4 regions of the Pantoea sp. X-Soil-MYKO-1785 genome follow, and region 3 is predicted to be linked to each of the others. Evidence: predicted binding sites of a transcription regulator. Region 3 holds the regulator's gene; each other region holds the start of a gene.
The links. The regulator Fur, encoded in region 3, represses iron uptake genes when iron is present. The targets are predictions, from matches to a motif close to ATAATAATGAGAACNACTATCAA.

Region 1 (7,524 bases), 730 kb from region 3:
GATGCGGCGCATAAAGATGAAACCGGCGGCAAAGTCGTTTTGCCCGCTGAGACGCGACAGCCACAGCGAGACCAGCGCAATGGCGGTGTCGGCCGCGCTGAGCTGCTGCTGCTGGGTATGCGCCAGCAGGGCCTGAAAGTTATTGCTGTCCAGCGCAACACTATGACGTAGCAGATCGGTACTGGCACTCTGGCCCGCCAGCGGCTGGTCGGAGAGCGACGCGGGCGCGGGAAGCTGTGCGCCTTTTTCGCGCCAGAACTGCGCATCACGCTGCCAGCCAGCAGATTGCTGGTAGCGTTGATACTCTTCCACCACCTCACTGAATGGCGTAAACGGGGTCGGCTCAGGCGTTTCATCACGCTGCCAGGCGCTGTAGAGATTGGCGATACGGCGGGTCAGGGCGGTAAAGCTGAAGCCATCGACCACCAGATGGTGATAACGCTGATACCAGTACCAGTGCTCATCACCCAGCCGCAGCAGGCTGTGGTGGTACAGCGGCGCGCCGCTGATCACCCGCAGGTCACCAGACATATCCTGCTGCATCAGCGCACGAGCCGCGGCGACCGGATCGGCCGAATTGCGCAGGTCAATCACCTGCGGCTCAGCAAAGTGCTGCGGCGCAGGCCACTGCTGTGGTTCACCGTCCTGCTCGCCAAACGCCATATTCAGCGTATCCGCTTCCTGCATGCCGGCAACGATAGCTTTGGCCAGCAGCGCACTGTTGAGCGCGCCGCGCAGTTCGACAAAATGCGCCACCGCGTAAGCATTGGCGTGTGGGGATAACTGGTCTGCGATCCAGATGCCGGGCTGAGCGGCAACCAGCGGTAACGTTTTCTGTTCAGTCAGATTCGGGTTCATGGTGATCTCAGACATCGTCACTCCGGCTGGCGGTGACCGGGCGGATATCGTGCCAGTTTTCATTCAGCCAGCTGAGGCAGATCGCCTGTGGCTGGGGACCAAATACCGGCTGCCAGCCAGACGGAATCGCCCGGAAGGCGGGCCATAAGCTGTACTGTTGCTGGTTATTGATCAGTACATGACAATCCTGCTGCGGATCGTCGAACGGATTGAGATGTTGCATGTTGGTCTCCTGCCCGTGCTATCCAGGCGAGATATCGCCCTGATCCTGCACGTCGCCGCTGACCGCGATCGGCCTCGGGTGTGAAAGAGGGGCAATAGGCGAATTACGGGTATTGCCACATTGCTTTTAATCCGGCCAGCAGGCCGCCGCGCCAGCAGAGCGCGTCGTGACCGCCTTCAAACTGCTGATAGCAGACCTGATGTCCGGCCGCGATTAAATCACGCTCAAATTGTTGATTTGCTGCCAGAATCAGCCGCTCACGTCGGCCTGCTTCAAGATAAAAGCGGCGCGGCGGTGCCTGCAGCAAACCTTGTTGTAGTTGTTGCGGTAGCCAGCCGTTGGGGTTACCGCGCGCCGGCCACCAGAAAGAGCCGGAAAGGCTGATGGCGGCACCAAAGGTCTCTGGCCAGCTTAAGGCGGCGTAAGCTGCGGAAAGTCCGCCAAAACTTTGTCCCGCCACCAGCGTGCTGTCGCCCTGCACCCGACAGGAGACGGTTTGCTGAATCAGCGGCAGGAGTTCGTGCTGCACCGCCAGCCAGAATTCGGCATTACAGGTCAGCTCGCGGCTGCGGTGTTCGCGATCGATAATGTCGATCATCGCATAAACTGCCGGCGGCAGTTCGCCTGCCGCGGTGAGTTGCCGCAGCGGACCGGCAATCGGCATGGTCTGCGCCCAGAACTGCCCATCCAGCAATAACGCCAGCGGGCGGTCGGCGGCAGGGGCCTCACCGCTGCAGTAAAGCCACACCGTGCGTTGATTACCCAGTCGTTCGCTGCGCCACTGCAGCGGTTGCAACGGAATAGCCGCCGGCTGGCCGCGATCAACATCGTGCCACACCGATTGAACGGGCGCCTGCGGCAGGTGCAGCGGTGAAACCCGCAGGCCGCGTCCGCCAGCCCAGTTGCGCAACGGGTTGAGCGGGTCCGCCTGCGCTGACGGGAATTTGCCGCTCCACCATTGACGCAGCGTCTGCATATCAGTCTGGCCGTCGAATTTCTCGGCCAGGCGATCGGGTATCAGGCAATAGCTGCCGCGCCAGTCAGCGGGCAGGGTGGTTTGCCACCACCAGACATCGGTATGGGGAACGCGTGTTAAGGAGGAGGGGGCGGCGGACTGATGGTGATCGGTCACGCCGGTGATGTTGATCCAGACGCGGCGGATCGCCGAGTGGGACTCATCACCGTGGGGATCACGCCAGAAGAAGGTGACCTGACAGGTGCCCTCTTCGCCGGGTTCAATCAAGGGAATGCCCTGTTGCTGCTGCTGTTGCCACCAGGCGTCACTGCCGGTCACTTCATTTAACCACGTCATACGCGCCATCAGTCGATCACTACACTTGATTAGGGGTGATGCATGTTATGAATAATACTATTGATAATTATTTTCATTTGCAATAGGGTGTTTCCGCTCTACAGGGAGCGCGCGCATCCTCTCTGCCGTATCGGGCTTCAGACCGGGACGAGGGTCTGTTGAAGATGGTCCGGAGAGAACTGGAATGCGTTGCAGGCAAGGTACTTACCTTTTCACCGGCGCGCCGGCAGTGGCCTTTCGCTGGCAATCCAGGAATAAAAAAATGAAAAAGTTATCCCGGCTTTCGTTAGCCATTATGATTGAACTTGGCGTCACCACCTCTCTCATTTCTACCGGCGCAGCAGCAGCTGCTACTGACCCGGGCATCACCAGCAACGCATCCGATACCGCCAGTGACAACACCATGATGGTGACCGCCGCCGAGCAAACGCTTCAGGCACCCGGTGTGTCGACCATCACCGCCGACGAAATCAAAAAACATCCGCCTGCTCGCGACGTCTCTGAAATCATTCGTACCATGCCCGGCGTTAACCTGACCGGTAACTCCACCAGCGGCCAGCGTGGGAATAACCGTCAGATCGATATCCGCGGCATGGGGCCGGAAAACACCCTGATCCTGGTGGATGGCTTGCCGGTAACCAGCCGCAACTCGGTGCGTCTGGGCTGGCGCGGCGAGCGTGACACGCGCGGCGACAGCAACTGGGTTCCGCCTGAGATGATTGATCATATCGAAGTGATTCGCGGTCCGGCGGCGGCCCGTTACGGTAACGGCGCGGCTGGTGGGGTGGTGAATATCATCACCAAAAAAGCGCTGGATAATCAGTGGCACGGCTCGTGGAGCGCCTATTACAACGTACCGCAGCATAAAGATGAAGGCGCCACCCGACGCACTAATTTTAGCCTCGAAGGGCCGTTAGGCGACGACTTCAGCTTCCGGCTGTATGGCGGACTGGCAAAAACCCAGGCCGACGCGTACGACATTAATGAAGGGCATGCTGCCCAGCGAACCGGCTCCTATGCTGGCTCCTATCCGGCTGGCCGTGAAGGCTCGGTCAATAAAGATGTCCATGCCTTACTGCGCTGGGCTTTTGCGCCGATGCAGGCACTGGAGTTGGGTGCCGGTTACAGTCGGCAGGGCAACCTGTATGCCGGTGATACACAGAACACCAACACCAACGCGCTGGTAAAAAGTAAATACGGTGATGAGACCAATCGCCTTTATCGGCAGAACTTCTCGCTGAAGTGGACCGGTGCCTGGGATAACGGCATCAGTACCAATACCTATGCGCAATATGAGAACACCCGCAACTCGCGCCTGAATGAAGGGCTGGCAGGTGGTACCGAGGGGATCTTCTCCAACAGCGACTTCAATACCATTCAGCTGGACGATGTACTGCTGCACAGTGAGGTCAGCATTCCGTTTGAATGGCTGGTCAATCAGACGGCCACCTTCGGCACCGAGTGGAACCAGCAGCGGATGAAAGACCCGTCATCGACCACCCAGGCGACCAGCAATGGTTCCATCCCAGGCATCGCCACCACCGGTCGCAGCCCCTATTCTCAGGCTGAAATCTTCTCACTGTTTGCAGAAGACAATATTGAACTGACCGACAGCACCATGCTGACGCCCGGCCTGCGTTTCGATCATCACTCCATCGCGGGTAACAACTGGAGCCCGTCGCTCAATCTGTCACAGGGATTAGGCGATGACTTCACGCTGAAAATGGGCATCGCCCGCGCCTACAAAGCGCCGAGCCTGTATCAGACCAACCCTAATTATCTGCTGTACAGTAACGGCCAGGGCTGCGCCTCTAGCGCCGGTGCCTGTTATCTGATGGGCAATGACGATTTGAAAGCGGAAAACAGCATCAATAAAGAGGTGGGGCTGGAGTGGAAGCATGAAGGCTATCAGGCCGGTCTGACCTGGTTCCGCAACGATTACCGCAATAAGATCGAGGCCGGCACGCTGCCAACCGGCACCGCCTCGAACGGAACGACCGACATCTATAAGTGGGAAAACGTGCCGAAAGCGGTGGTGGAAGGGCTGGAAGGGACGGTTAACGTGCCGTTCTCAGATAGCGTGAGCTGGAACAATAACTTCACCTACATGCTGCAGAGTAAGAACAAAGAGACCGGCGATCGTCTGTCGGTGATCCCGGAATACACGCTTAACTCGACGCTGAGCTGGCAGGCAACGCAGGATCTGTCACTGCAAACCACGCTGACCTGGTACGGCAAACAGGTGCCGAAAAAGTATGACTATAAAGGCAATCCGGTTACCGGCAGCGCCACCGATGAGGTAAGTCCTTACTCAGTGGTCGGCATGAGCGGCACCTATGACGTCAACAAATATGCCAGCGTCACGGTGGGGATCGACAATCTGTTCGATAAGCGCCACTTCCGCGAAGGCAATGCGCAGACTACCGGTAACGCCAACACCGGCGCGTATCTGTACGGTGCCGGTGCCAACACCTTTAACGAGTCGGGCCGTACTTACTATATGAGTGTGAACACCCGCTTCTGATGGGTTTAGCCATCACCAGACCCGGATGAATCCGGCCGAAGAGATAAGCTCGACGCGCAGGGAACAGGGGCAGAGTAGGGACGCGTCCCGTGCCATGCCCAAAAACGCCAGGCGTGGGCCGACGTCGGGCGTATTTCAGGGATGAGGCAGGTAATCGCACAGGCCGGACGGTCAGGGATGGGCTTAAGCGTTTTTCCGAGCTGCCCCTGTTTCCAGTGCAGGCTCGGTCTCATCGCTGACGGGGCCAGACTTTATTAACAAACGCAGCAGGTTAATCGCCTGCTGCGTTTTTTTTCGCTGCTTAATCAGTTGTTCTGATTAATATCCCGGTAGAGCCGGCTCTCAAAACGCACCAGCGGAATACGGCGGGTACGCTGATCTTCCGGTGGAACCGCATAGCCGGAAAGGAACTGTACAAAGGCGACTCGGGTGCCACTTGAGGTGGTGATAAAGCCCGCCAGGTTATAAACCCCCTGCAGTGAGCCGGTTTTCGCTGAAACTTTGCCATCCAGTCCCGCTTCATGCAGTCCGCCGCGGTACTGCAGCGTGCCGTCATAACCGGCCAGTGGCAGCATCGAGATATAATCCAGCGTGCTGTCATTTTTCGCAATGTACTGCAGCACCTGCATCATAGTTTGCGGCGAAATCAGGTCATGACGCGACAGGCCGGAACCATCGACCTGAATGCTGTTGCCCATGTCGATATTGGCTTTGGCTTTCAGGATCCGGCGAACCGCATCCTGGCCGGCGCGGAAGGTCCCAGGCACGTTGAAGTAGTGATGACCAATGGTGCGAAACACCGTGTCGGCAATCATGTTGTCAGACTTCTTCAGCATGGTATGCAGCAGCGTGTGCAACGGTGCCGACTGGGTGGAGGCCAGTACCGTGCCCGGCTCGGTGACCAGAGACTGACGCACCAGATGCCCGCTGTAATCGATATCTGCCGCACGCAGTTCCGCTTTCAGGATCTCGCCAGCCCAGGCAGCGTCATCCTGAACCGCAAACGCCAGCGGCAGTGGTTCGGCACGTTGACGCATGCAGCCGGTCAGGGTGTAGCGGTTCAGCTCACCCGGCACTACGTCGAGTTCGCAATATTGTCCTTCGCCACTGTTGCGGCCAATGGTGCGCACCTGGCTGTACATATGCGCCGGGTAATAGGAGGCGATACGCACAAACGCATTCTCGCCCGGCGTGTTAGCGCTGTAGAGCGAGACAGAGAAACAGTTTTTATCGACGATAGCCGCACCCGGCGGGGCGCTGAAGCATTGGGTCAGGTCGTTCCACGGCCAGCCTGGTGCCATGTCATGACTGGCAAACACCGAGGTATCAATCACCAGATTGCCTTTAATATGGGTGATGCCCTGCTTCTTTAACCCGGCCACCATATTGCGCAGATCCTGCCGGCTTAAGGTGGGATCGCCAGCAAAACGCGCCACTAAATCTCCGTTCAGCGTGCCATCAACCAGCGCGCCTTTGGTCTCAAAGGTGGTCTGAAAACGGTAGTCTCCGCCCAGTTCCAGTAACGCCGCCAGCGCCGTCACTACCTTCATGGTACTGGCGGGCAACGCCATCTGTTTTCCGTGGTAATCAATAATCGGGGTTGATGCACCCACTTTCTGCACCATCAGCGCCAGATTGGCGCCGTCTGGCAGATACTGCATGTATTCATCAACTGGCGCTGCTTGTGCCTGCAGCATAAATGCACAGGTTAATCCGGTAACAAGTCGTGAAAATCGCATAATCTCGCGGTAACTGGCAGGTGAAGCCGTCAATACTACGTCGCTGGACGGTGGAAAGTAAACGATGACCCGCAGGGAACTCTGGGGTAAAATACGTATCAAATTGCAAAACCCTTTTCTGGCCTGGAATACTGTCCGGGTCAGGATTCTTTTGTTTGCAAAACCGGCTAATGCGTCGCAGAACGCTTTTTTCTGCAGTCACCGGTCAGGATGACACCGTTAAACAGGATAGATGACGAGGAGCTTAAATGAATCAGATTCCGATGACGTTAAGAGGCGCAGAAAGACTGCGCGAAGAGCTGAACGAGCTGAAAACCGTGAAGCGTCCGCGCATTATTGCCTCTATCGCTGACGCGCGCGAGCATGGCGACCTGAAAGAGAACGCGGAATATCATGCCGCACGTGAAGAGCAGGGCTTTTGTGAAGGCCGCATTCAGGAGATTGAAGCCAAACTCTCCAATGCACAGGTGATTGACGTCACCCAGATGCCGAAAACCGGCCGGGTCATTTTTGGCGCGACGGTAACGGTTCTGAATATCGATACCGACGAAGAGTCGACCTATCGTATCGTGGGTGATGACGAGGCTGACTTTAAGCAAAATCTGATTTCGGTAAATTCACCGATGGCGCGTGGCCTGGTGGGTAAAGAGGCAGATGACGTGGCGATTATCAAAACCCCTGGCGGCGATGTCGAATACGAAATCCTGAAGGTGGAATACCTTTAAGATGTTGCTACGCTTTGAAATGCGTTAAAGCACAATGTAAAGAAAGGAAAAAGGCCGCATTGCGGCCTTTTATCTGAGGTAAGAGCATGGCACTTTCTTTGCCCACTTAACGTGGCAGAGAAATCTTGCTCTCTTTAGACGGG
Region 2 (7,524 bases), on a different replicon from region 3:
AGGATTACCTCTGCCAGCCGGTGGCGTCGCTATTTCGCCGTGGGCAAATCTTGAACATAGCGGCGCATCCATGACAAACAGAGAGGGCCTTGATCCGCTGAACACCAGGGCTGGACTCGATTTTCTCGCACGCACCTTCCTCGGTGACGCACTACCAAATCATCCGATGGCATCCCCGGTGTTTGCCGACGTGACCGGCTTGCCGCCGATTCTTATACAGATTGGGGAAAATGAATTGATGTTAAGCGACGCGATGCGACTGGCATGTCACCTCGGTGATCATCGCGTCCGGGTTAATCTGGAAGTCTGGCCGGGAATGTTCCATGCGTGGCACTTTTTCACCGGGCTGCAGCCGGAAGCAGTTCAGGCCATGGAAAGCTCGGTCAGCTTTATTCGGCAACTGCTGCCAGATGCCGCAAAATAATAAATCGTTATACTGCATCAGCCTGCTGCAACAGGCATTCTTGTCCTTATATAATCTTTTTCATCAGGCTTATGGCAGGTGTCATTGGCACGATTACACCTGCCATGTTATATCGCTGTGTTAATCATTATTAAATGGAACAGCAGCAATTATTTTATCCTTCGCTTATCGAAGGTTATGGTTTTCACTTTCACCGTAGCGGATAGTCAAGCCATCGGTGATTGATATAATTGTCGCGCTGAAACCTGCGCGGCGAAAGCAATACAAAATGCTAGCAGGCTACAGACTATTAAGTATTCGCTCAGGGCTTTTAGCAGTGGATAGTGATCCATCATAATGCTCAGCGCAAAGGGCAGCCAGTTACCCACATAGCCGGTGATATACAGCAGGTTGATAAGATGTGCCCGCTGTTGCTGGCGGGCAACCTGATTCACAATGGTTGCCGCACCGACCAGTATCGCCCCGTAAGCAAAGCCTTCTGCAATCACCGCAACCAGAACCAGGGCGGGACTGACAAGGTGCACGCTGACCAGGGCGAGTAATATCGCAGCCAGCTGCGTGCTCACCCCGATTTTTAGCGAAGAGTAATGGTGCCTTTTTCGCATCAGCCACTGGGTGATGCCCGCCGTAAGCAGGAATAGTGACAGGCAATAACTGACCATCTGCACGCTGCCGATCGCGTAGCCGTTGTGAGCCAGCGTCGGACCCTGAGACATCAGAGTTGATGCCATTGCCCACGACAGAAAGATCGCCATGCAGCAGAGGTAAACATCTCTGAGAGTGAGCGGCCGATGGCGGTGGCGCGTCAGGGCTTGCTGCGGATGAGCAACCGGCTGGAGCGGTTTATTCACAATTTCGCGGCAACGCCAGATGGCGAAAAGGGAGAGTAAAACCAGCACCAGTAAAATAATGAACGGGGCTTTTAAGCTGTAAAAATTATGCTGTACGATATTGCCGGTAATAAACGGACCGATGGCCTGACCCAGAATTAAGGCGGCGGAAGCGATCAGCGCAGCATGATTACTGACTTCCGTTGCGAATATTTTTATCAGCGAGCGGTTAATATAGGCCATTAATATACCTGAACCTAAACCGGTTATTAACCGGGCAATCAGCAGCAGCGTAATATTATCGGCAAACATCATCAGCAACGATGAAATCAATACGCATCCCAGTCCGGTATAAACAGGTCGGGTATAGGCTTCCGGCCGGACGTTTACTTTCGCGGTAAACAGCAGTGCGAGCAGAACACCGGCGGCGTAAACGCCAAACACCGCCATAATCTGTGAGGCGCTGAACCGGTATAAGCTGACATAAACCGGATACAGCGGCGTTGGCAGACTGCTACTGAGCATGCCTGAAAAAAAGGCCAGCGCCAGTGCCAGTCCTGCCTGTGAGGATTTTGTCGTCGGGATCATCAGTTTTGCTATCCAGGAAATTGGTGAAACGTCGACAGAACGTTATCACAACCCCTTCTGGATGGGATTCGAGCCGCAGGCAAACCCACTGTGACGAAGATTCACAGTGGGCTTTGAAGAGGAGCGCGAAGGTTAACCGGTGACGGTCTCAATGTGCCACGGATGCAGGGCAAGTTGCTGTTCCATGAAGTTGATAAAACAGCGGATGCGTGGGCTGAGATGCTCTCTTTTGGCGTAGATCAGATAGAGCGGCTCTCTGATCGGCGACTGGAAATTGGTCAATAGCGGCACCAATTTTCCCTGCCCGATATCACGGTGGATATGAAAATCAGCCAGCCGGACAATGCCCTCGCCCTGAATAGCCAGATCGCGCAGTAAATCACCCTGCGACAGTGAAGCCACCGGCGTTACTGGAAAAATCCGGCTCTGAGCGTCTTCAGTATAAACCCACTGGTTCCAGTGACTTTCAAAGTTGAAGTGAAAACAGCGATGTTCAATCAGATCACGCGGATGGGACGGGATGCCGTGCCGGCTGAGGTATGCCGGTGAAGCACAGGTAATCCACTGACTTTCGCCGATACGACGGGCAATACGTGACGAGCTGGCCAGCACGCCACCATAGATAGCCAGATCCAGACCTTTGTCGAACTGATCCTGATAAAGCGGCCCGGTTTCAATATCCACTTTCAGCGCGGGATAAGCCGCAATAAAAGCAGGCAGCCAGGGCAGGATCTGGTAGCGGGCAAAGGTCGTCATGGTCCGTATCTTTAGCTGGCCGCTGATCTGATTAGGCATATCTTCGGCCAGTGAATCAGCTTCGGCCATCGCATCCACCACCGCACGGGCGCTTTTGAGATAGACATGCCCTTCTTCCGTCAGCTTTAACGCGCGCGTCCCGCGAACGAACAGCCTGACCTGCAGTCTGGCCTCCAGCCGACCAATCAGTTTACTCATCGCAGAAGGCGTTAATCCTTTAGCCCGTGCGGCGGCAGAGAAGTTGCCATATTCATAGGCCCAGATGAAAGCCAGTAGCTGATTGTAATTATCCATCCTGTTCCTGGTGAACTATCGTGAAAATATCGGGAGCGTGATATTACCTAAAAAACCCGGTGCGAAAAGGACTACCGCGGCGCTTACGGAATGAATCCGCCAGCGTTTACAGCCGGATCGCTTTGCTGCCCGTCTGCCGCAGAGGCGGTCTGTTGCAGCCCTTTCACCGATTACTGTTGTTCGCCGGCAGCTTTCGTCGCCTGTGTTTCGGGACGATGTTAAATGCATTTCCCTGCTGAACGACAGGAACTGACTACCTGCTCTGCTCAGTCACCCGCCCACCAGCCCCCCGCAATGTACATTAAACGGCCTAACGTGAAGGAATGTAAAGTTATCCAGATCGGATATACAATGATAACTATTCTCATTATCATACGCATTTGCTTACATACCTTAACGATTCAGGGAGATTTTCTAAGTGAATGTAACTATGCATGTCCGGAAGCGCCCCGTTGCGCTGCTGTTGGCGGGAATATTGAGCACCTCCGCCTCTGCAGCTAACGAGGCTGAAACAGAAAAGCTGGCTGATGACCAAACAATGCTGGTCACTGCTGAACAGGAGTTAAAGCAACAGCCGGGCGTCTCGGTGATTACCGCGCAGGACATTGAAAAAAGTCCGCCGGTCAATGACCTTTCCGACATCATTCGCAAAATGCCGGGCGTTAACCTGACCGGTAACAGTGCTAACGGGGTACGCGGGAATAACCGCCAGATCGACATTCGCGGCATGGGCCCGGAAAACACCCTGATCCTGATTGATGGCGTACCCACCACCTCGAGAAATTCAGTGCGTTACAGCTGGCGAGGCGAGCGCGATTCCCGTGGCGACTCTAACTGGGTACCGGCCGAAATGGTTGAACGTATCGAAGTGATCCGCGGTCCGGCGGCTGCCCGCTACGGCTCTGGTGCTGCCGGTGGCGTGGTCAATATTATTACTAAGCGCCCGACCAATGACTGGCACGGTTCGCTGTCGCTGTTCACCAATCAGCCGGAAGATGACAAAGAAGGTGCTACTCGCCGCGCTAACTTTAACCTCAGCGGCCCGCTGGCCGGTGACGCGCTGACCATGCGGTTATACGGCAACATCAACAAAACCGACAGTGATGCGTTCGATATAAACCAGTCGCAAAACGGTTCCGCTGCTGCTGGCCGCGAAGGGGTGCGCAACAAAGATATTAACGGCGTGCTGTCGTGGAAACTGACCCCGTTACAGGTGATTGATTTCAGCTACGGTTACAGTCGTCAGGGAAATATCTACGCCGGCGACACCCAATACAGCAACGGTGCTGGCAATGCCCTGATTGAATCGCTGGATGGGTCAGAAACTAACCGCCTCTACCGCCAGACCTACGGCATCGCCCACAACGGTATCTGGGATTGGGGGCAGTCGAAACTGACCTTCAATTATGAAAAAACCAACAATACCCGCCTGAACGAAGGCACCGCCGGCAGCGGTGAAGGACGGATTAACAGCAACACCTTTTCAACCAGTCGCTTCGAGAGTTACCGGGCCGGTGGCGAAGTGAGTTTCCCGCTGGAGTTAGTGCGTGAACAGACCGTCACGCTTGGGGCTGAGTGGAACCGCGATGAACTGAACGATCCCAGCTCGATGAATGGCACCAGTGCGCCGAATGTGTCCATTGGCGATGTGAGCGGTGATGCTGGCGCGCGCAGCAGTAAAAACAGCGCTACTCTTAGCTCACTCTACTTTGAAGACAACATTGCGGCGACCGACAGCACAGAAGTGATCCCCGGTCTGCGTTTTGATTATCACGACAGTTTCGGGGCGAACTGGAGCCCATCGCTCAATATCTCACAGGGTTTAGGCGATAACTTCACGCTGAAAGCCGGTATTGCGCGCGCGTTTAAAGCCCCTAACCTCTATCAGTCAACCGAAGGCTATTTACTGGCTACTCGCGGTAACGGTTGTCCGATTGGTGTAACCAGCGGCAGCTGTTATTTGCTCGGTAATGAAAATCTTGACCCGGAAATCAGCATAAATAAAGAGCTGGGCATTGAGTATAGTCAGAACGGTTATATCGCAGGGCTTACCTGGTTCCGCAACGATTATAAGAACAAGATCGTCGCCGGAACCGAGCGTATTGGTTTTGCCTCTAACGGCAACAATATCCTGCAATGGTCCAACGGCGGTAAAGCCGTGGTCGAGGGGCTGGAAGGAAATATGACCATTCCACTGGTGCGCGATATGCTGGAATGGCGTACCAACGCGACGTATATGATTGAGTCAAAGGATAAGAAGACCGGTAATCCGCTGTCGATCATCCCGGAATACACCATCAATACCCTGCTCGACTGGCAGGTGACTCAGGACTTTTCAACCAACCTGAACTGGACAATGTATGGCCGCCAGAAGCCGCGTGAAAATGCAGAGTCACGCACCGAAGCAAGTTCGCCGATGTCGACCCGTGAAGTCGGTGCCTATTCCATCTTTGGGCTGAATCTCAATTACGACATCACTAAAAATTTGCGTGCCAATGCCGGTATTAACAACCTGCTGGATAAGCGTATCTACCGTGAAGCCGAAGGTGCCTCAACCTATAATGAGCCGGGCCGGGCTTATTATGCCGGCCTGACCATGTCCTTCTGATTGTGACAGGCGCTTCCGGCTGGAAGCGCTTTTCTTCATTGCGGCTCATCGCGCCTGCGCGCAGCGTTTTGCGAGGTGAACGGGGATTGAGCAGGATACAGCGACAACACTTCTGACCATAAAAAAGCCCGGGCAAAGATGCCTGGGCTGAATCGACACACTATGCGTCTTAATCCGGGCCTGAGGCAGTGAGCCCGGCCCCGGTTATTAACGTACCAGGTGCAGAAAGTGCAGATGCTTTTCGTACTGATCCAGAATATCGTTGATAATCTGCTCCTGCGTCCAGCTCATTACGTCGTAATCCTGCCCGCCCTCCTTAAGGTATACCTCGGCACGGTAGTAGCGATGCTCTTCTTTTTTCTCATCGCCTAATCCGGCAAGGGCAAAAGTTGGCTGGATATACGAGCGGAGGCGAACTTCATAAACAAAGTTGAGTTCATTTCCCAGATCCACTTCAAAATGTACCCGGTCGTCTGCACTATCATTGAGATGAGAAGCGGTGCCTTGCTTGAGCAGTTCGCCGCTGACCATATGCATGGCAGGCTGAATAACTTCATTCATAAATCGTTTTACATTTGAACGCTTGGGAAAATAGGCAATGTTCCTCAACCGGCGTTGCCAGGAAATAGGATTTCGTGAAGCCGGTGAGGCTATGGTGGTGATCTGCTTACTCTCACGTTTGTAATAATCAATTCGCAGCGCTTTGAAAAGCCCGTAAATCGACGCCAGAAGAATAATCGCAAAGGGCAACGCACTGGCGATGGTGACCGTTTGTAGCGCTTTCATGCCGCCTGCCAGTAACAGCACGATGGCAACAACACCCATCATTGAAGCCCAGAAAATACGCTGCCAGACCGGCGTATTATCGGTGCCTCCTGACGCTAAGGTATCAACCACCATCGCGCCGGAATCAGCTGACGTCACGAAAAAGACGACAACCATGGCCATAGCAATAAACGACAGCACTGAACTAAAGGGGAAGTGCTCAAGAAAGTTAAACAACGCGAGGGTCTGATCGGACTGTACGGTCTCTGCCAGGTCGCGAGCGCCTTTACTCACGATCAGCCAGATAGCGCTGTTACCGAAAAACGTCATCCACAGCAATGTGAAACCGGCTGGCACAAACAATACACCGGTAACGAACTCACGGATGGTTCGTCCACGCGAAACGCGGGCAATAAACATCCCGACGAAGGGTGACCAGGCCAGCCACCAACCCCAGTAAAACAGGGTCCAGCCTCCCAGCCACTTGCTGGATTTAGGCTCATAGGCATACAGATTAAAGGTCTTGTTTACTATTTCTGAAAGGTAACCGCCGGTATTCTCAACAAACGATTTCAGCAGCAGAACCGTTGGCCCCATCGCACCAACCAGAACCAGCAACAGCACCGCCAGCGTCAGATTAATTTCTGAAAGGATACGGATCCCTTTATCCAGTCCCGATACCACAGACAAGGTGGCGAGTCCGGTAATAACCACAATCAGTATCACCTGTATGGTTTGGTTAACCGGAATTCCGAAGAGATGGTTGAGTCCGGCATTGACCTGCAGGACGCCATAACCCAGCGAGGTTGCTACACCGAGCACGGTACCGATAACCGCAAAAACATCTACGGCATGCCCTATCGGCCCATAAATTTTTTCGCCAATAATCGGATAGAGTGCTGAGCGCAGCGTCAGCGGCAGGCCGTGGCGATAACTGAAGAAGGCCAGTATCAATGCAACGATGGCGTAGATTGACCAGGCATGCAGCCCCCAGTGAAAGAAGGTGATGCGGAGGGCCTCCTTGGCGGCTTCCACACTTTCCGGTGTGCCTGACGGCGGTGCCATGTAGTGCATTACCGGCTCCGCCACGCCAAAGAACATCAGCCCTATGCCCATACCCGCTGAAAACAGCATGGCAAACCACGAGACATAGCTGAAATCGGGTTCAGAATGGTCGGGGCCCAGCTTGATGTCACCAAACCGGGACATGCCCAGATAGGCGACGCTCATCAGTATCAGAGCAACCGTCAGTATATAAA
Region 3 (7,524 bases):
ATCCCGCAGGGTCTGGTGTTCTTCGTCATCTACTATGTGGTGTTCCGTTTCACCATCAAAAAATTCAACCTGATGACGCCGGGCCGTGAGCTGGCGGTCGCCGGTGACGAAAGTGATGGTTATGACGTCAACGTCGATAAAACCGATAACGGTGAAAGTGCGACTGAAACGCTGGCGCGTCGTTATATTGGCGCGGTAGGCGGCTCAGACAACTTAACCAGCATTGATGCCTGTATTACCCGCCTGCGTCTTAACGTGAATGATTCAGCACAGGTGAATGAAAGCGTGGCTAAACGTCTCGGCGCGTCCGGGGTGATTCGCCTCAACAAGCAGAGCGTACAGATCATTGTCGGTACTCAGGCTGAAGGCATTGCGTCGGCGATGAAAAAAGTGCTGACCAAAGGGCCAGTAGCCGCCGCCAGCAGCAATGCAGCAGCACCGGCAGCAGCCGTTAAGCCGCAGGCAGTATTGAACAGTGAGTCGCGGGTTATCGCCACGTTGCTGGCACCGGTGAGCGGTGACGTTGTTGCGCTGGATGCGGTGCCGGACGAAGCTTTTGCCAGCAAAGCGGTGGGCGACGGTCTGGCGATCAAGCCGAGCGACAAATGGGTGGTGGCACCGATTGCCGGTACGCTGGTGAAAATCTTCAATACCAATCACGCCTTCTGTCTGGAAACCGACAACGGGGTTGAGATTGTGGTCCACATGGGGCTGGACACCGTGGCGCTGGAGGGTAAAGGCTTTACCCGTCTGGTAGAAGAGGGTGCCAGCGTGGCGGCCGGTCAGCCGGTACTGGAGATGGATCTGGATTACCTCAACGCCAATGCCCGCTCGATGGTCAGTCCGGTGGTGGTCAGCAACAGCGATGATTTTGCCGGCCTGACGTTACTGGCCAGCGGTAAGGTGGTGGCGGGTGAAACCCCACTGTACGAAGTGAAAGGCTAATCCCCGCAGCAAAACCCACAAGGCAGGAAGCGATTCCTGCCTTTTTTGTTTTAAAGCCTGAACAAACGGTTGTTTCCCTCTGGCGCTTTGTGGATCATACTCCGTTACTTCGTGGTACATATCACCCGCTATTCGTATTGAGGATTTTTGAGATGAGTGAGGCTGAAGCCCGCCCAACTAACTTTATTCGTCAGATCATCGACGAAGATTTGGCGAGCGGTAAGCACAGCAGCGTGCATACCCGTTTTCCGCCGGAGCCCAATGGCTATCTGCACATTGGTCATGCGAAATCGATCTGTCTGAATTTTGGCATCGCCCAGGATTACCAGGGGCAATGCAATCTGCGTTTCGACGATACCAATCCGGTCAAAGAGGATATGGAGTTCGTTGAATCTATCAAGCGTGACGTTAGATGGCTGGGCTTTGAGTGGAGCGGTGAGGTTTGTTACTCATCAAACTATTTTGATCAGCTCTACAACTATGCCATCGAACTGATCAATAAAGGGCTGGCTTATGTCGATGAGCTGAGCCCGGAAGCGATCCGCGAATACCGCGGCACCCTGACTGCGCCGGGCAAAAACAGCCCGTATCGCGATCGCAGCGTAGAAGAGAACCTGGCGCTGTTTGAGAAAATGCGAAACGGTGAGTTCGCCGAAGGCACTGCCTGCCTGCGCGCCAAAATCGATATGGCCTCAAACTTTATCGTGATGCGCGATCCGGTGCTTTATCGGATTAAGTTCGCTGAACACCACCAGACCGGTAACAAGTGGTGCATCTATCCGATGTATGACTTTACCCACTGCATCTCCGATGCGCTGGAAGGGATTACCCATTCACTCTGTACGCTGGAGTTCCAGGACAACCGTCGTCTGTATGACTGGGTGCTGGATAACATCACTATTCCGGTGCACCCGCGTCAGTATGAGTTCTCGCGCCTGAATCTTGAGTATGCGGTGATGTCAAAACGCAAACTGACGCAGCTGGTGACCGAGAAGCACGTTGAGGGCTGGGACGATCCGCGCATGCTGACCGTTTCTGGCTTACGCCGTCGCGGTTACACCGCTGCCTCAATCCGCGAGTTCTGCCGCCGTATTGGCGTCACCAAGCAGGACAATATTGTGGAGATGGCGTCGCTGGAATCGTGCATCCGTGACGATCTCAATGAGAATGCGCCGCGTGCTATGGCGGTGCTCGATCCAGTGAAAATAGTGATCGAAAACCTGCCGGCCGGCCACCACGAAACCATCACCATGCCTAACCATCCGTCTAAACCGGAGATGGGCACGCGTGAGGTGCCTTTCAGCCGTGAGATCTGGATCGACCGGGCGGACTTTCGTGAAGAGGCCAACAAGCAATATAAGCGTCTGGTACTGGGCAAAGAAGTTCGCCTGCGCAACGCCTATGTGATCCGTGCTGAGCGGGTGGCAAAAGATGAAGCGGGCAACATCACCTGCATCTACTGCACCAGCGATGTGGATACCCTGAGTAAAGATCCTGCTGATGGCCGCAAGGTCAAAGGCGTGATCCATTGGGTGTCGGCAGACCACGCGCAGCCAGCCGAGTTCCGCCTGTATGATCGCCTGTTCAGCGTGCCAAATCCGGGCGCAGCCGACGATTTCCTGTCGGTGATCAATCCAGAATCGCTGACTATCAAACAGGGCTTTGTTGAGCCAGGTCTGCGTGACGTGGAAGCAACCACGCCGTACCAGTTTGAGCGTGAAGGTTACTTCTGCGCTGACAGCGTCTATTCGAAGCCGTCACAGCTGGTGTTTAACCGCACCGTTGGCCTACGCGATACCTGGACTAAAGCTGGCGAATAATCGTTGGTGCTGACCTGATAAAATGGCAAAAGGGCGAGGTATCGCCCTTTTTTATTGTCCTGATTTTTGCCATCACCGAGGTTTGTGCTGTCGCCATTTTGGAGTGGTTGTTACGAAATTGTGAGAGAAATCTGAGTTTAAAAAAATTAATCAATTACCAGATGTGAATTATCCGCTTTCAGGTAGGCTATGCCGTCTCAGACATAGCTCAGCGAGTGATATAAGGAAAAAAAATGACCGTTCTCGCCCAGGAAGCCAAACACAGTGTCGTCGTTTTACATCAGCTTATTGAACGTATTTTCAATCAACCCGCCGGGTCTGATGATAGTTTTGAGCTGATGATGTCCTATTTTCATCCTGAATTTCGCATGGTTACCCCGCGCGGAACTCAACTGAACCTGAATGAAGTCGAAGATCTTTTCCGTCAGCTGCAGGGCCAGCGGGAAGGGATGCGCATCGCCACCTGCGAGCACATGGTCATTTCCCATCAGGAGAAAGAGGTCACCGTGCAGTACCGTGAGATGCAGATGCTGAACGGCAATAATCAGAGCCGCATCGCCCTGGCGATTCTGGATTACAGCACCTCGATTCCGCGCTGGCGTTACCTGCAGGAAACCCTGGTTGCCTGACTGACGGCGGAAAAAGAATAAAAAAAAACCGGTGAATTCACCGGTTTTTTTATTTCAGCCTGCGTCAGACTTACTGATCGTGCAGCGTCTCATCTTCACGGCAGTCGCCCAGCGCGCAGTGACCATACAGATAGAGGCTGTGGTTGGTCAGCTTGATGCCGTGGCGGGTAGCGATTTCACGCTGACGGGTTTCAATCGACTCGTCGCTGAACTCAATCACTTTACCGCAGTCCAGACAGATCAGGTGATCGTGGTGATGCTGCTGAGTCAGCTCAAACACCGATTTGCCGCCTTCGAAATTGTGACGGGTCACAATACCGGCATCATCAAACTGGTTCAGCACGCGGTAAACCGTGGCCAGACCAATTTCTTCGCCGATGTCGATCAGGCGTTTGTACAGATCTTCCGCGCTGACGTGATGGCACTCAGGTTCCTGAAGCACTTCCAGAATTTTCAGTCTGGGCAGCGTGACTTTCAGGCCAGCCTTCTTTAATGCGGTATTGTTGTCAGTCATGCGGATTTTGTCCTGTTACTTATATTCACTTTTGTGGCGCTTGGCCTTGAATGTCGATCTGTGCCCATTCTCATTTGCGTCTCATTATAGAACTGATGCAGTGAAATGAAAACCGAGGGGAGTGCCTAAATCACCATGGGCTGTAAGGGATACGTCACCGAGCCGGGGAGGATTTCTGCAGGAGTCTGTTAACATTTCGCTTAGTCCTATCTGCTGCCAGAGAAAATAAGCGGAAGATCGATGCGGGTATTCTACAGATTAAACGAAGAAAGTTAAAAAAATGTGGCTATTATTTCTATAGGAATTTCCGTTGCCTCAATGTGAGCTGGCGCTCACATTGAGTCGGCTATCTTCAGGCTTCGAGGATCTCTTTGAGCTGCAGTTCATCAAAAATCTGCTTAACCCATTGCTCAACGCGCGCATTAGTCAGTTCTGGCTGGCGATCTTCGTCAATCGCCAGGCCGAGGAAGTGGGTATCGTCAGCCAGGCCTTTTGATGCTTCGAAGTGATAACCTTCGGTTGGCCAGTGGCCGACGATCACTGCGCCGTGCGGCTCAATGATGTCGCGGATGGTGCCCATCGCGTCACAGAAGTACTCGGCATAATCTTCCTGATCGCCACAGCCAAACAGGGCGACCAGCTTGCCGTTAAAATCGATCTCTTCCAGCGTCGGGAAAAAGTCATCCCAGTCGCACTGCGCTTCACCGTAATACCAGGTCGGGATACCCAGCAGCAGGATGTCAAACGCTTCCAGATCTTCTTTAGTGCTTTTCGCGATGTCGTGGACTTCTGCAACGTCTTTACCCAGCTGTTTCTGGATCATTTTTGCAATGTTTTCGGTGTTGCCGGTATCGCTGCCAAAGAAGATGCCTACGAGTGCCATGAGTAAAATAACCTCTTAAATCCTGATGATGAGATGTGTGCCGCAGCACATTTCAGCGAATAATAGCAGACGAGACAAACCCGCGGAACGGTTAAAGCCTCGACATTTGCCTCTGCGTGCGTTTTGCCCGCATTAATCCAGTTTGAGTTGCGCCAGCAGCATTTGTTCAATCAATTCGCTACGGCTGAGATTGCGCTGTTCTGCCAGCGTATTGAGCGCTTCGACGGCTTCACTGTTCATTTTCAGTTCGACACGACGAAGCCCGCGCCCTTTGTCACGTTTCAGTTGATTGCGCTTATTGATGCGCAGCTGTTCATCACGCGAAAGCGGACTGGTTTTGGGTCGACCTGGGCGGCGCTCATCAGCAAACAGATCGAGCGTCGTGCGGTCAGTGTGTTCTTTTGCCATGGCTTAGTGAAACTGAATGTGCGGGCGCCAGACGCTCGCCGCGCAGATTATAAATTATTGGCCGTTACCGCGGCAAAATGACCGGCGGCAAAATTTTAGCGCGCCATCATACTCCACGCTAACTCCGGACGCCAATCCTAAACATTTGCCGCCAGGTATTTGCTTTTAAAGCGCAAAAAAGCGACGAACGCTGCGTAATACGGCATCAGGTTTTTCGGCGTGCACCCAGTGTCCCGCGCCGCTGATCACATGTGCATGGGCCGCCGGGAACTGCGTAATTAACGCGTCACGGTACTGGTTATCCAGATAGCTGGAGTCACCGCCGCGAATAAACAGTGCCGGATGCGGCCAGGCGGGAACCGGCTGCCAGCCCGAAATGGTGGCGTAGTTATCCCACAATACCGGCACGTTAAAGCGCCATTCGCCCTGCTGGAAAGATTTCAGCAGGAACTGAATCACACCCTCTTCATCAAGCAGACCACGCATCACCTGCGCGGCTTCACTGCGGGAAGTGACGCCCGCTTCCGTCACCGCGCGGATCGCCGCAAAAATGGTATCATGGCGGCGGGTCTGATAATCCACCGGGGCGATATCGATCATCACCAGTCGTTCGATACGATCGGCCGCCAGCGCACTCATGGTCATGGCAATTTTGCCGCCCATCGAATGACCGATTACCGCCACCCGATCGATGCCGTGTGCATCCAGCGTCTCTAACATATCCTGTGCCATCACAGCGTAGTTCATCTCAGCGGATCGCGGTGATAATCCATGGTTGCGGACATCAACCTGCAGCACCGGCGCGGCATCTTTTAACCCGCGAGCCAGCACGCCAAGGTTATCCAGCGTCCCGAACAGACCGTGGATCAGCAGGATGGGCAGGGAATCAGTCGGGGATTGTTCAGTTTGCAGACGGGCGTTCAAAATCATGGCAAAGTTCTTAAGTTTGAGACCTAAGCTTAGGTTATCATGGATTCACCTTTTCAGGCGCGCCGGTTCCGGCGGCATTAGGACATATTCTGACTTTTGCCCGTAAACCGTTTGATTGCTAACAACCCGCCTGAATTTAACTTTATAATCCTCATGTTAGAACCCGCTCACCCTTCGAATCGCCAAACATTGCTTAGGGCTTTTCAGGAAACAAGTGGTTCTGTCATGAGAAAGAACCGTACGGAATAAGATGAAAACGATCGAAGTTGACGAAGAGCTCTACCGTTATATTGCCAGCCACACGCAACACATTGGTGAAAGCGCATCCGACATTCTGCGTCGTATGCTGAAGTTCACGGCCGGTCAGGCAGCACCCGCTGCGCCGGCGCAAAATGCGACCCCCGGTGCGGCGAAAGAAGCTCAGCCTGCCGTGGCTGGATCACGTCCGCAGGATCGGGTACGCGCCATGCGTGAACTGATGCTTTCTGATGAATATGCGGAGCAGAAGCGGGCGGTTAATCGCTTTATGCTAATCTTGTCAACGCTCTATCGTCTTGATACTGCAGCCTTTGCTGAGGCAACTGCATCACTGCAGGGCCGTACCCGCGTCTATTTTGCAGGTGATGAGCATACGCTGTTGCAAAATGGCACCCATACTAAGCCGAAGCATGTACCCGGCACACCGTACTGGGTGATCACCAATACCAATACCGGTCGCAAATGCAGCATGATCGAACACATCATGCTCTCAATGCAGTTCCCGCAGGAACTGACAGAGAAAGTTTGCGGCACCATTTAAACTGAAGCGTCAGGGAGAAGCGCCAATGGCCAATCACCCCCGTGCCGGGCAACCCGCCCAGCAGAGCGATTTGATTAACGTTGCACAATTAACCTCACAGTATTATGTCCTGCAGCCCGACGTGGCGAACCCGGAACATGCGGTGAAATTTGGCACCTCTGGCCATCGCGGAAGCGCAGGGCGTCAAAGCTTCAACGAGATGCACATTCTGGCGATTGCGCAGGCGATTGCCGAAGAGCGTAAAAAGAACGGCATCACCGGTCCGTGCTACGTGGGTAAAGATACTCATGCGCTGTCAGAGCCGGCGATCCTGTCGGTGCTGGAAGTGCTGGCGGCGAACGGCGTGGATGTGATTGTGCAGCAGGATAATGGCTATACGCCGACCCCTGCCATCTCTAACGCCATTCTTGAGCACAACAAAGCCGGCGGCGCGCTGGCCGACGGCATTGTGATCACGCCTTCACACAACCCACCGGAAGATGGCGGCATCAAGTACAATCCACCTAACGGCGGACCGGCTGATACCAACGTCACTAAAGTGGTTGAAGATCGCGCCAATCAGCTGATCAAAGATGGCCTGAAAGAGGTTAAACGCC
Region 4 (7,524 bases), 750 kb from region 3:
CCCATTTTACCTTGTTGGTCGGCAATTCAGTGGCGGCTGGCAGCGGATAAGAGGTCAGTTTTGGAATGGCCATAGAAAAATCTCCGGACAGGTCAGGCTTGCGCTTGTTGATCGGCAAGTTGTTGGCGCAGACGTTTTTTATCCACCTTGCCGACGTGGGTCAGCGGCAGGGCATCTACGCAGGTAATACGGTCGGGCAGTTTGAATTCCGCGACCCCAAGTTCACGCAGGTGACGACGCAGCGCTACCGGTTTCACCGGCTGACGCGCCACGATGAAGGCACAGCTCTTCTCACCCATCAATTCATCGTTCATCGACACCAGTGCTGCGTGGATCACATCAGGATGGCGTTGCAGCAGGTTCTCGATCTCTTCCGCCGCGATCTTTTCGCCGCCGCGGTTGATCTGATCTTTCTCACGCCCCTGAACAATGATGTTGCCTTGCGGGGTGATCTCAATCAGATCGCCAGAGCAGTAAAAGCCCTGTGAATCGAAGCTGGCGGCATTGTGTTCCGGGCTGTTGTAGTAGCCGCGGAAAGTATAAGGCCCGCGCGTCATCAGACGGCCAATGGCGCCGGTCGGCAGCGGATTACCCTGTTCATCGGCCACCCACACTTCATCATCCGGCGAGATCGGGCGGCCCTGGGTGGTCAGAATGGTGGTTTCATCATCATCGAGCCGGGTGTAGTTCACCAGGCCTTCTGCCATGCCAAACACCTGCTGCAGTTTGCAGCCTATCTCAGACTGAATACGTGCCGCCAGGGTCTCGCCCAGCTTCGCGCCACCGACCTGAATGCGTTGCAGCGAAGCCAGTGCGGCATTGCTGCCCCATTCCTGAATCGCCTGCAGCCACAGACTAACGGCTGGCGGGACCAGACCGGTATCGGTTACCTGATGCTTTTCAATCAGCGGGAAGCAGAGCGTAGCGCTGGGATCGGCTGCCAGAATAACCTGTCCGCCCGCGTAGAAGACCCCCAGCGCGCCCGGTGAGCTCATCGGAAAATTATGCGCAGCGGGCAGGGCGATCAGATAACGGGTGTCGGCGGTCACCCCACAGATAACGTCACTTTCGCGGATGCTGTAATAGTAGTCGTTATGGGTGCGCGGGATCAGTTTCGGCGTGCCGGTGCTGCCGCCGGAGAGCTGGAAAAAAGCCACTTCATCACCGGCGGTCGGCGTCGCAACGAAATCACCTGCCGGTTCGGCCAGCAGGCTTTCAAGGCTGTTTTCAGCCTGAGCATCACCACGCAGGACCACCTGCTGCAGCTGGGTATGATCGTGGCACAGCTGGCTGATAAAACTGTCATCAGCAAACAGCGTATGGCTGCGATCGGCAATCAGCAGGCGCGGCGAAATCTGGCTGGCGTACGCCGTCAGCTCAGTACGCTGATGGCTGAACAGCGCGTTAACCGGCGCGACGCCAATTTTAAACAGCGCAAACAGCGTCAGGTAAAATTCGGCCACGTTGCCGAGCTGCACCAGCGCGGTATCTCCCGATTTGAGGCCACGACGCTGCAACGCTGCTGCCAGATTGTCACTTAAGCGGGCCAGCTGACGGTAGCTGAACTGCCGATCGCCATCAATCACCGCCACGCTGTCGCTCTGTTGGTGGCGTTCGAGGATATCGGTCATCGGCAGATCGAGCCAGTAGCCTTTTTCGCGGTAACGCGCGGCCAGATCGTCAGGCCAGCGGCTGTAGGAAATGGTCATACAGGGTCCTTTATTGCAGTCCAAAAGCGCGAAGCATGGTGTCAAGTTTGACGCCGGTTTCACGCCATTCTGATTCTGGTTGGGAGTCAGCAACGATGCCCGCGCCAGCAAACAGCCGCACGCGTGGCCCATTGACCGTGCCGCAGCGAATCGTCACCACCCATTCGCCATTGCCCTGGTCATCGCACCAGCCGACGATGCCGCCAAACAGCTGGCGCTCAAACGGTTCGAGTTGCTGTATCAGCTGCTGGGCGCTCTGATGCGGGAAGCCGCTCAGTGCCGGCGTTGGATGCAGCAGGCAGGCCAGCGACAGCGCATTTTCGCGCGGGTCGAGCACTTCACCCTTAATCAGGGTGGCGAGATGCCATAAGGTTGCGGTGGTGATCAGCGACGGCACCTCCGGCACCGACAGCATCCGGCTGCGCGGCTGCAGCGTGTGGCGCATCGCATCGGTTACCAGCTGATGTTCATGGCGATCTTTATCCGAGCGCATCAGGCTCTCACCTGCGGCCTGGTCACGCTGCGGATCGGCATCACGGCGGGCCGAACCGGCCAGCGGACAGGAGCTGAAATCCCGTCCCTGTTTGCGGATCATTAATTCCGGGCTGGCCCCGACCAGCGCACCCCCTTCCGGCAGCGGCAGATGAAAGTGATAGCTGTTAGGGTTCTGCGCCACGATGCGCTGCATCAGCGCCGCGGTATCCACCGGCTGTTCAGCCGTGATATCCATCAGCCGCGACAGCACCACTTTATCCAGATCGCCACGCTGCGTTGCGGCTACTGCCTGCGCTACCATATTGGTGAAATTAGCATGATCCGGCACCGCCGTGCGGCGACGCACCTGCGGCAAAGTGGCTTCGGGTGGTAAGGTAACCGCATGCAGATCGTCGCGGTTAAAGGTCTGATACGATTCGGGGATAAACAGTGCCGATGGCTGATTGACGTCAAACGGGATCGCACCCACCAGAATAGGGTGAGTAATGCCCTGTTTTCTGGCTGAGGCAAAATGGTGCTGCAATTGTTGCTGAAAATCCCCTGTCAGTGTCTCACCTGCGGTTACCGGGGTGGTCAGCGTGGTGAAGCAGCCTTGCGTGGTCAGGCTTTTCCAGGGAGAAGTAAACAGGAAGCCGCGGCACAACGCGGAGAAATCCTGCAACAAGGGATGTTCAAACGTCAACGATTCCACCATAATTTTCACCTATAAATGATAAGATAATTAATAATGATTATCATTTGTATTGTGGCCCAGTAACCTACGTTGATTAGCCGGAAGTGTCAATAAATACGCGGTGTTTCGGCTGCGTTTTCCTGCTAAATCAGCACAAACAGCAGGGCAAATAGCCAGTATAAAAGTGGACTGAAATTTATGACTAAACGTGGTGTAAAGGCGGCGATAGCGCTGTTTTTCTTCTGTATCAGCTTTGCAGTGGCGGCACAGAACGGCTGGCCGCGCACGGTGGCGGGCGCGAAAGGCAGTGTGACGCTATCAGAGGCGCCGACCCGCATTGTCTCGACCAGCGTCACCCTGACCGGCTCGCTTCTGGCGATTGATGCGCCGGTGATCGCCAGCGGCGCAACGGCACCCAACAGCCGGCTGGCCGATGGGCAAGGGTTCTTCCGTCAGTGGGGCGAGGCGGCAAAACAGCGCGGCGTAAAACGTCTCTATATTGGCGAGCCAAATGCCGAAGCGATTGCGGCGGAAGCGCCGGACCTGATTGTGGTCAGTGCCACCGGCAATGACTCAGCGATCAAACTGGTCGATCAGCTGACCGCCATCGCGCCGGTGCTGGTGATCAACTACGACGATAAAAGCTGGCAGCAGCTGGTGACGCTGCTGGGCGAGGCAACCGGCCATGAAACACAAGCCGCTGCCCGGATAAGCGCGTTCGATGCGCGTGAAAAAGCGCTCCGCTCAGCGTTGACGCTGCCGCCGCAGCCGGTTTCCGCCATGGTCTGGAACGGTGACGGTCGCGCAGTTAATCTGTGGACTGAGGCGTCCGCGCAGGGGAAATTGCTGCAACAGCTGGGATTCACCCTGGCCACGCCACCTGCCGACATGCAGCACGGTCACAGCATGGGGCAGCGTAAAGACATCATTCAGCTGTCAGGGGAAAATCTGGCTGCCGGGCTGAATGGACACTCGTATCTGCTGTTTGCCGCCGAACCGAAAACCGCAGAGCAGGTGATGAAGAATCCTTTCCTGGCCCAGACTCCGGCGGTGCGTAGCAAAGCGGTCTACGCGCTGGGGCTGGATACCTTCCGTCTGGATTACTACAGCGCCAGCAATCTGCTGAACCGACTGGAGGCGCTGTTCGTTAAATCATGATGATGTTTCCGCCTGCCCGGGTGCAGGCGGTTGATAACGGCGCAAACGCGCCATCAGCAGCCACATCACAACACCCAGCACGGTGGCGGCCAGACCCAGCAGGCCTGCCGCCTGCTGCGGCGGCAGCAGTGACCCCATCGCCCCGATCATCGCCGCGCCAAGCGCATCACCGGTAACATTCTGCGCCGTCCACAGGCTGTTGATCCGCCCAAGCAGCGCATCCGGCGTTAGCGTCTGGATCAGGGCATACTGCACCAGGCTGTTAATAGCACTGAAATAACCAAACGCGGCGAGGCAGACCAGACTCAGGCTGAACCACGGCATCAGGCTGAACAGGCCCAGCGCCACAAAGGCGGCAATGGCGCTGGCCAGGATCAATCGGCCCGGCTGCGACGACTGCGCCAGCCGGCCACTGGTTAAGGCACCGACCGCCGCCCCAAGTGGAACGGCGGCATACATCAGCCCCAGCTGCTCCAGTCCGACCTGCCAGTGCGGAGCCAGCGCCGGGTAGAGCACCCGCACCGCACTGGCTAAGGTGACCAGCGCGCCAACCAGCGCGGCCATGCCGACGATCGGGCTGGCGAACAGAAAACCAATCCCGGCGGATAACGCGGTCAGCGGATGTTCACGCGGTTGCGGTGGCGGCGCAAGCGTCGGCAGTCGCAGCAGGGTGAGCACCGTCAGCAAGGTGCCGATCGCCGCCAGACCGTAGTTCCAGGCCACGCCAGCATGGGCGATCACCAGGCCGGCAATCGCCGGCGACAGGATAGCGCCAAAGCGAACCGTCAGCATGGTGATAGCGCCCGCTTTCATGATATTTTCGCGCCCCACCAGCGCCGGCGTGGCAGCCAGCAGAGCGGTGACGCCAATCGCACCAAAAAAGCCATCCCACAGGCCCAGCACAAATACCGCGATCACCGAGGGCGCGGGCAGCAGGGCATTGACACACAGCGCGACAAAACCGAGGCCGCAGGTGGAACGGGCAAATAAAATCAGGCGTCGGCGTTCGTAGCGATCGGCCAGCACGCCACCGGTCAGCAGGCCGATAAACATGCCGGCACCGGCCAGCGTGACCGCCAGTCCGACCAGCAGCGGGGATTGCGTCAGCTGTTGAATCTGTACCGGTACCGCGACAGCCAGCATGCCAAGCGCGACGATAGAGATAAATCGGGCGATAAACACGGCGCGGAAGGCGGGATGGGTTTTCAGCAGGCTGAGATCGATAAAGTGGGAGGGTTTGTTCATAACGTCGCCTTTTTGCACCCATTTTCCTCGTCATTGAGTTTACGAGTCATGGTAACATACAAAAAACGCGTAAGAACGATAACAAGTATCATTATCATAAAGGTATCCGCTGCGATGCCATTGAATTCGTGAAGGTTTAAACGTTATGCGTCAATTCCATGTAATAGCAGGTTCAGGGATGCTGCTGTTGCTGCTCTTCGCGCTTAGCCTGATGCTGGGTGCCAAATCCATTGCCTTTCATGATGTCAGCCAGGCGCTGCTGACCGACTGCTCCAGCGCGAACTGCATTATTGTGCGTGACGCCCGACTGCCGCGCACCCTGGCCGGGCTGCTGGCGGGTGTTGGCCTCGGCGTGGCGGGCGCGCTGATGCAAAGCCTGACGCGCAATCCGCTGGCCGATCCCGGTATTCTGGGTATTAATGCCGGGGCTGGCTTCGCGGTGGTGCTGGGCATTGCGCTGTTCGGTGCCGATTCGCCGGCCGACTGGCTGGGCTTTGCCTTTAGCGGGGCGCTGCTGGCGTCGTTGCTGGTGGCGCTGACCGGCGCTATCGGTGGTGGACGGGTTAATCCGGTACGTCTGACGCTGGCCGGGGTGGCGCTGGGCGCGGTGTTAGAGGGCTTAACCTCTGGCTTATCGCTGCTTAACCCTGACATCTACGATCATCTGCGTTTCTGGCACAGCGGTTCGCTGGATATCCGTAATTTCGCCATGCTGCGCACCACCTTTCCTGCGGTGGCGATTGGCAGCCTGCTGGCGCTGCTGCTGGCACGCTCGCTCAACAGTCTCAGCATGGGCGGTGATATGGCAACCGCGCTCGGTACCCGCGTTGCCCGCACCCAGCTTATTGGGCTGCTGGCGATCGCCCTGCTGAGCGGCGCCGCCACTGCCGCAGTGGGGCCGATTGCCTTTGTCGGATTAATGACGCCGCATCTGGCACGCTGGCTGTTCGGCAACGATCATCGCTGGATGCTGCCTGGCACCATTCTCATCACGCCCTGTCTGCTGCTGGCGGCTGATATTCTCGGCCGGGTGCTGGTGCCGGGTGAGCTACGCGTGTCGATTGTGACCGCGATTCTCGGCGCGCCGATGCTGATTGTGCTGGTGCGCCGCAAGATCGGCAGAGGTGCGGTATGAGACGCGTAACGATTAATGCCTTCTGGCTGCTGCTGGCGTGTCTGGCACTGGCTTTTCTCGGCGTGACGCGCGGCACTTTGCCGATCACCGCTGCCCAGCTATGGCAGGTGTTCAACGGCGAGGCGGCGCGCAATATCCAGCTGATCGTGCTGGAGTGGCGTCTGCCGCGGGTGATGATGGCGCTGCTGATTGGTGCCGCGCTCGGCGTAAGCGGCGCAATTTTTCAATCGCTGCTGCGCAATCCGCTCGGCAGTCCGGATATTCTCGGTTTCAATACCGGTGCCTACAGCGGAGTGCTGGTGGCGCTGGTGCTGTTCCAGCAGAACATGGAAGGCATGACGCTGGCGGCGCTGATCGGCGGATTGCTGACGGCGGGCGTGGTCTGGCTGTTTAGCTGGCGCAACGGCGTCGAGACGTTTCGGCTGATCATTGTCGGCATCAGCGTGCGTGCGCTGCTGATGGCGCTTAACAGCTGGCTGATCATCAGCGCCTCACTCGAGGCGGCACTGAGCGCTGGCCTGTGGAGCGCCGGCTCACTGAACGGCATCAGCTGGGCGAAAACCACGCCGGTTATCACCGTGCTGCTGCTGGCGCTGCTGGCAACCGCACTGCTGGCGCGGCGCATGCGACTACTGGAGATGGGCGATGACACCGCCTGCGCGCTTGGCATAGCGGTTGAGCGCAGCCGCATTCTGCTGATGCTGACCGGGGTGATCCTGACGGCGGCCTCGACCGCGCTGGTCGGGCCGATCTCGTTTATTGCGCTGCTGGCACCCCAAATCGCCCGACGGCTGTGCGGCGGAATCAAAGGCGCATTACCGCTGGCGGCATTATGTGGCGCACTGCTGTTAACCGCCGCTGACTACGCCGCGCAGCACTTTTTCCTGCCCTATCAACTGCCGGTTGGTGTGATTACCGTGAGCCTGGGCGGACTTTATCTGATTGCTCTACTGGTGCGGGAGGCGCGACGCCAATGACAGTAACGACACGTTTGCAGGGCAACGCACTGACGCTCGGCTATGACAAAAAAATCGTGGCGGAGAATCTCTCGGTGACAATCCCTGACGGGGAGCTGACGGTGATTATCGGCCCCAACGCCTGTGGTAAAT

Region 1: fes (enterochelin esterase) is a predicted target of Fur. The motif match lies at 2,448-2,470, and genes of this name have one in related genera.
Region 2: AC6I8D_RS21850 (TonB-dependent siderophore receptor) is a predicted target of Fur. The motif match lies at 3,244-3,266, and genes of this name have one in related genera.
Region 4: fepD (Fe(3+)-siderophore ABC transporter permease) is a predicted target of Fur. The motif match lies at 5,356-5,378, and genes of this name have one in related genera.

The regions. Positions count from the first base shown of each region.
Region 1 covers NZ_AP036000.1:449,160-456,683, forward strand. The annotation lists gene AC6I8D_RS02020 (enterobactin synthase subunit F) at 1-873, opposite strand, end outside; gene AC6I8D_RS02025 (MbtH family protein) at 866-1,081, opposite strand; gene fes (enterochelin esterase) at 1,185-2,402, opposite strand; gene AC6I8D_RS02035 (TonB-dependent siderophore receptor) at 2,656-4,917, shown strand; gene dacB (serine-type D-Ala-D-Ala carboxypeptidase) at 5,223-6,656, opposite strand; gene greA (transcription elongation factor GreA) at 6,905-7,381, shown strand; gene yhbY (ribosome assembly RNA-binding protein YhbY) at 7,488-7,524, opposite strand, start outside.
Region 2 covers NZ_AP036001.1:397,578-405,101, reverse strand. The annotation lists gene AC6I8D_RS21865 (alpha/beta hydrolase) at 1-424, shown strand, start outside; gene AC6I8D_RS21860 (MFS transporter) at 631-1,842, opposite strand; gene AC6I8D_RS21855 (LysR family transcriptional regulator) at 1,975-2,892, opposite strand; gene AC6I8D_RS21850 (TonB-dependent siderophore receptor) at 3,323-5,500, shown strand; gene AC6I8D_RS21845 (BCCT family transporter) at 5,708-7,524, opposite strand, start outside.
Region 3 covers NZ_AP036000.1:1,183,343-1,190,866, forward strand. The annotation lists gene nagE (N-acetylglucosamine-specific PTS transporter subunit IIBC) at 1-945, shown strand, start outside; gene glnS (glutamine--tRNA ligase) at 1,098-2,765, shown strand; gene AC6I8D_RS05500 (hypothetical protein) at 2,999-3,394, shown strand; gene fur (ferric iron uptake transcriptional regulator) at 3,465-3,908, opposite strand; gene fldA (flavodoxin FldA) at 4,261-4,791, opposite strand; gene ybfE (LexA regulated protein) at 4,924-5,199, opposite strand; gene ybfF (esterase) at 5,365-6,129, opposite strand; gene seqA (replication initiation negative regulator SeqA) at 6,380-6,928, shown strand; gene pgm (phosphoglucomutase (alpha-D-glucose-1,6-bisphosphate-dependent)) at 6,954-7,524, shown strand, end outside.
Region 4 covers NZ_AP036000.1:437,880-445,403, forward strand. The annotation lists gene AC6I8D_RS01980 (isochorismatase family protein) at 1-73, opposite strand, end outside; gene AC6I8D_RS01985 ((2,3-dihydroxybenzoyl)adenylate synthase) at 93-1,709, opposite strand; gene AC6I8D_RS01990 (isochorismate synthase) at 1,720-2,898, opposite strand; gene fepB (Fe2+-enterobactin ABC transporter substrate-binding protein) at 3,076-4,035, shown strand; gene entS (enterobactin transporter EntS) at 4,030-5,280, opposite strand; gene fepD (Fe(3+)-siderophore ABC transporter permease) at 5,426-6,415, shown strand; gene fepG (iron-enterobactin ABC transporter permease) at 6,412-7,392, shown strand; gene AC6I8D_RS02015 (ATP-binding cassette domain-containing protein) at 7,389-7,524, shown strand, end outside.